Regions from separate parts of the Microbulbifer bruguierae genome, predicted to be linked through region 1. Evidence: predicted binding sites of a transcription regulator. Region 1 holds the regulator's gene; the other holds the start of a gene.

Region 1 (3,116 bases):
CCGGGGTACTGGTGACGCTCAGGTTGGCACTGTGCCGCAGCAGCACATGCTTGACGATAGCGAGCCCCAGGCCGGTGCCGCCACTTTCTCGCGAGCGGCCCGCATCCACCCGGTAAAAGCGCTCGGTCAGGCGCGGGATATGCAGTGAGTCGATGCCGATACCGCAGTCCTTCACCGCGAAGTGGCCGCCGTCTGTGTCGGTTTTCCAGCGCAGCTCAATGGGGCCGCCGTCGGGGCTGTACTTGACCGCATTAAACGCGAGGTTTGCAAAAGCGCTGTGTAATTCGCCAGCATCGCCGGTAATGATGTTGTCCTGTTCACAGGCTACGGCAATATCGTGGCGTCCACCACTCAGGGATCTGGCCTCGCCGGCCACCCGCTCCATCAGCTCGCGCACTGACACCCGGTCGCGGCCGCTGTCGCGCTCCGAAGTCTCCAGTCGCGCCAGAAGCAGCAGATCATTCACCAGGCTGGTCATGCGTACCGTCTGCTCGCTCATCTGCATCAGCGGTCGCTCCCATTTTTGCGGCGCCATGCCACTGGCCTGCAAGGTTTCCAGATAGCCCGCGATTACCGTCAGCGGCGTGCGCAACTCGTGAGAGACATTCGCCACAAAATCCCGTCGCATCTGCTCCAGATTGTGCAGCCGTGTCACATCGCGCACGATAACCAGCGCCTCGTCCTGTCCGAAACGGGTGACTTCCAATGTCAGGATACGGGAATCATCCCCGGGCGCCGGCAACGTGATCGGTTCCTGGGCGCTATGGTTGTGTCGGCGCATGCGCAGGTGTATGTGCTCCACAAAACGCGGATCGCGGATAAAGTTCACCAGTGGCTGTCCGGCGTCGTCCGGCTGCAGCCGCAGCATCTGCCCCGCCGCCGGGTTCCACCACGCCAGATTGCCCTCATCCTCCAGTGCCACAATGCCCTCACGCAGGGCACTGGTGCTGTCCTGTACCCGCCGTAGCATCGCGTGGAGCTTTTGCTTTTCCTTGCGGTGACGACGCTGCAGGCGATAGAAATCATCGGAAATATCACCCCACACCCCGAACGCTGTCGGCGCCGGCCCGCGCCGTCCGTTACTCAGCCAGCGGTCGAAACTGTTCTGTTGCCACAGCAGCCAGAACAGGTAAACCGCGAGGCCGACACACAGTGCCAGCCACCAGTGACCAGAGGAAAAACCAAAAATGGTGGTGCCGAGGGCGATTACGATGAAGCGCGAGAACTCGCCAATACTGCGATCGAGCATGATGGTTCGGCCATCTTGTTTTGGGGTGCATTGACCGGAGTTCAGTGCACCTGCGTACTTTATGCGAAGGCAAAGCACCGGACTTTCCGCGACGCTTCGCGGAATGCCCGAAAATTGCGTAGGGAGATGGTTACACTCTTTCCACAGTCTGTACAGAAAAGCGATAACCGGTACCGCGCACGGTCTGGATGTAGCGTTCGTGGCCATCGACAGTGAGAGCTTTGCGCAGGCGGCGGATGTGCACATCCACGGTGCGCTCTTCCACGTACACGTTGCCACCCCACACGTGGTCCAGCAACTGGGTGCGGGTATAGGCGCGCTCCTGGTGGGAAAGGAAAAATGTCAGCAGGCGGAATTCGGTGGGGCCCATCTCCACCGGGCTGCCGTGGATGGTTACCCGGTGGCTGATCGGATCCAGTACCAGGCCGCCGGCAGTCAACGGTTCTTCCGGCGTACTCGGGCCCGTGCGGCGCAACACCGCCTTGAGGCGGGCCACCAGCTCGCGGGGAGAAAACGGCTTGGTGATGTAATCGTCAGCGCCGGTCTCCAGCCCCTTGATCTTGTGGTCCTCCTCCCCTTTCGCTGTCAGCATGATGATCGGCAGGGAGGACGTCAGTTCATCCCGTTTCAGGCGGCGGGCGAGTTCCACACCGGATACATCCGGCAGCATCCAGTCCAGCAGAATCAGATCCGGCTTCTCGTCGATTACCAGCGCGTGGGCTTCCTGGGCATTTTCCGCTTCCAGGCAGCGGTAGTCCGCCATCTCCAGCGCCACCCGCAACATATCCCGCACCGGTGCTTCGTCGTCGACTATTAGAATCGTCTTGCTGTGCATCTGCCTGCCATACCCCAATGGTTTGCTGTCACTCGTCTGACATTAATTTTTAAGCGGTCATTTAACGTCACTTTAATGACAAATATATGACAGTCGTACCGAGTAGCAGCGGCAGGCAGTGAAAAGCCAATGAAAAAGGGATTCAACGGGTCAGATAATGGAGAAATATACCGGCAAAGACCGCGGCGCCCGCCCAGTTATTGTTTAAAAACGCCTGGAAGCAGCGGTCACGCTCGCGCTCCCGGATGAGCCACTGCTGGTAGCCGAAAAGCCCCGCGGCAACGGCCAGGCCGCAATAAAACAGCGCGCCCAGTTCCGCGCGGCCGCCCAGCATCAGCAGCGCTACGATGACCATTGCCTGCAGACAGCCGGTCATCAGCCTGTCCATCTCTCCAAACAGGATTGCAGTGGATTTGACGCCGATGCGGAGATCGTCGTCGCGGTCCACCATGGCGTAGAAAGTGTCATAGGCCACCGTCCACAGCAGATTGGCGGTAAAAATCAGCCACGCCAGCGGTGGAATTTCCCCGCTTACCGCGGCAAACGCCATGGGAATGCCCATACTGAAGGCCGCGCCCAGTACCACCTGGGGCATATGGGTGTAGCGTTTGGCGAAAGGGTAGCAAAAGGCCAGCGCCAGCGCCGCCAGAGACAGGAGCACCGTCAACCGGTTGGTGGTCAGCACCAGCAGAAACGCCAGTAGCATCAGGCCGGTAAACAGCAGCAGCGCACCCCTGGTGGTGGCTGCGCCGGTCGCCAGTGGGCGCTGTCGGGTGCGTTTGACGTGGCCGTCGATATTGCGGTCGGCAAAGTCGTTGACTGCACAACCGGCAGCGCGGGTGAGGACTACACCGAGTGAGAAAACCGCAAACAAGTGCAACCCGGGCCAGCCGCCGGCAGCGATCCACAGCGCCCACCAAGTGGGCCACAGCAACAGCAGCGAGCCAATGGGACGGTCGAGGCGGGCGAGCTGCCAGTAGGGCAGTGCCGTCGGCCAGCGCTGCTGAATCTGTTGGCTGATCAATTGCATAG
Region 2 (3,116 bases), 2.2 Mb from region 1:
CCCAGCCTGCCGGGCATGCGCAGACGTTTCTGCCCGGCCCTGAAACCTCAGTAGCAACACCGCTACGGCGATAAAGGACAACCAGAAACCTGCATTGAGTACGGCCAGGGGTTGCCACAACAAAACCAGCGCGAGCGCCAGGGCAAATGCCAGGCCCGGGTCAACACGTCGTCTCGCGACCACTGCTGCAGTCGCCACCACGACCATAACCAGAGCCCGCTGGGCAGAAAGTGGCGCCCCACTAAGCAGTGTATAAACTAGCGCTCCGCCTATCGCCGTGATCCCGGCGAGCGGTAAGGGGTTGTGCGCGCGCAATATCCCCGCAACACGCCCAAGCGCGCCCCCCAGCAGCAGGAAGAAACCAGCAACCATCCCTACATGCAGCCCCGAGATTGCCAAGAGGTGGGCGGTTCCGGTGCGCTTGAGCAACGCATTCGTGTCCGTATCCAAGCCACTCCTGTCTCCCAACAGCAGAGCCCTAATCAACCCACTCCGCTGCAACCCCTGCCCGGAAACCCGATCCCTGAATGTCTCCCGCAAGGTATCAACGCCACCACCGGCCTGCACAAACGTTGGCAGCTGCCCCTTATCGCGTACATAACCGGTGGCGTAAATGCCCTGCTGTAACAACCAGGCTTCATAGTCAAAGGTGTGTGGATTAACGCTGCCTCTGGGGCGCTTCAACCGCACACTCATTTTCCAGCGACTACCGGCGCGGAGCCTGGACGACAGTTTCTGGTCTACCCGGTACCAGCTCAGCAACAGGTGCTTACCAATCAAATCCCGCTGGTCCGTATCGACTACCCTCGCGCGAAAGCGACTGTCGACAAGCCCTCTGGCCCCACCAGGGGGGCCGAAACGGGCAGCCGCGGGAGAAACCTCGGGGAGGTCTTCAACTTCCAGGGTGACACTGTGGTCAGACCCGTTCAGCGCGAGCGGCAAGCGCTCGGAAAGCGCATGGTGGTTGGCGTTTAACGCCCAGCCACAGCCAAACAGAAACGGCAACAGCAAGCAGCCAAGTCCGCAGGGCAACCGGTTTGCCAGCCCGAGCCAACCGCCAATACCCACGGTCAGCACCACGCAAACAAGACCGAAAAGCAGTGCTACGGCACCACCCGCGCTCCCCGGCAGTGTCGGCAAAAAGGCAATAGTTGCAATCCCCACCGCCAGCGACCACAACGCGGCCACCGCCCAACTCACTCCCTTCACCTCGCCTCCCGAAATCCATTTCTGACAGCCGCCAACTGGCGACAACGGCGTTCCTGCCTGCTTCCGCGCCATATTAGACGGGGGATTAAAGCGAAGCAGGTATCAGGCATCAAGCTTTCGAGACCAGCGAGTCCTTACCTGTCTTTACCTTATATCCAGAAATTACGACCTCCAGACCGCAACAAAACTTACACAAACCTTTCATCTTTCACATGTTTGTAACATTTCAGAAGCAAACTGCGCCGCAACTGAACGACTGCTTACCCTTTTTCACATCTACGAGACCATCCAATGAAAAAGACAGCTTTGACTCTGGCGCTGACTGCAACCCTACCGGCCTTCGCAAATGCCGAGGTTTTCACTTTCTATGGCAAGGCGAATGCGTCTTTCCAGTCCGCAGATGAAGGTGCAGGTGCCAACACCGATATCAAAAGCAATGCTTCCCGTCTCGGAGTGAAGGGCGAATTGCCGCTGGATAATGGCCTCAAGGGCATCTACAAGATGGAATATCAGGTAGACATCGATGGAGAAGCCGATGAGGTTCTCAGCCAGCGCAATATCTACGCCGGCCTGGAAGGTGGCTTCGGCCAGGTCATCGGGGGGAAATTCGACACCCCGCTGAAGATGGCACAAAAAAAAGTCGACCTGTTCAATGACCTGGAAGGCGATATCAAGAGCCTGGTCACCCGCAACGACAACCGGGTATCCAACAACCTGCAGTACACCACACCGTCCTTCGCCGGTTTCAAGGCTGCTGCCGCCTATATCAGCAACAAGGATGCCGAGATCCTCGACAGTGACGGCAATCTGGTGGACACCCGTGATAACGGTACTTCCCTGTCTTTCGCCTACGACAACAACGGCGTATATCTGGCGTATGCCTATGACCAGGATGTAGAAGCCAATGACTGGAACGTGAGCCGTATGGTCGCCCAGTACGACCTCGGCAACCTGCAAGTCGGCGCCCTGTATGAAGAACAGGAAAAGGCAGACAGCAGCAAACAGGATGGCTGGATGACGTCGGTTGCCTACAAGATCAACAACTGGACCGCAAAGGCACAATACGGGCAGTCCGACATCGTCAAGACTGACGGTGAGACTTTCAGCCTGGGACTGGACTACAAACTGTCCAAGGCCGCGAAGGTGTTCACCTTCTACACCGACGAAACCGCTGCGGACAACTATGAGCGCAGCTACTTCGGTATTGGCACGGAATTCAAATTCTAAAAAGCAACAAAAAGGGCACAACTTCCGGTGTGCCCTTTTTGTTTCACGTTTGGTTGTCCTGTTGCAGGAGCTTGCCCGGCCTGCCGACGAACATTTGCCGCGGCCAGGCCCGTTCGCCTGCATGTGGGCCCTGCAAACAGTGCCGTTTAACCGGCAACCCTCTTCGCCCCGCGCGCGGCATGCAATTTCTTGTAGCTTTCAATCAACCGCAGATGTTTATCGAGTCCTTCCAGCTGCATATTGGTGGGCGTCAGGCCATAGAAGCGCACACTACCGTCCACGGAACCTGCGACCGCAGCCATGGTATCCGCCCCGAACATGCGGCGGAAATTCACCATGAAATCATCCAGCTCCAGCTCATCGTCCAGCGCAATTTCCAGCACAGCCTGCACCGCGCGGTAAAAGAGACCTCGTTCGACGGTGTTGTCGTTGTACTGCAAAAAGGCTTCGACCTGCTCCAGCGCCTCCTCATGTCGCTGTAACGCGAGATAAATCAGTAATTTCAATTCCAGAACGGTCAGCTGGCCCCATACGGTATTCTCATCAAACTCCACGCCGATCAGGGTGGTGATGGTCTCGTAGTTGTCGATCTGGCTCTCTTCCAGACGCTCCACCAGGTCTTGCAACTGGTCTTCATCCAGGCGATGGAGATTCAGAATGTCTTCCCGATAATCCAATGC

The links. The regulator PhoB, encoded in region 1, activates phosphate uptake and scavenging genes when phosphate is short. The targets are predictions, from matches to a motif close to TGTCATAAANNTGTAACA.
Region 2: a site for PhoB is predicted at 1,416-1,433, ahead of PVT68_RS02515 (porin). Genes of this name have one in related genera too.

The regions. Positions count from the first base shown of each region.
Region 1 covers NZ_CP118605.1:2,831,927-2,835,042, forward strand. Annotated here, with positions in the region: gene phoR (phosphate regulon sensor histidine kinase PhoR) at 1-1,249, opposite strand, end outside; gene phoB (phosphate regulon transcriptional regulator PhoB) at 1,380-2,084, opposite strand; gene ubiA (4-hydroxybenzoate octaprenyltransferase) at 2,227-3,114, opposite strand.
Region 2 covers NZ_CP118605.1:579,221-582,336, forward strand. Annotated here, with positions in the region: gene PVT68_RS02510 (DNA internalization-related competence protein ComEC/Rec2) at 1-1,209, opposite strand, end outside; gene PVT68_RS02515 (porin) at 1,501-2,436, shown strand; gene PVT68_RS02520 (OsmC domain/YcaO domain-containing protein) at 2,583-3,116, opposite strand, start outside.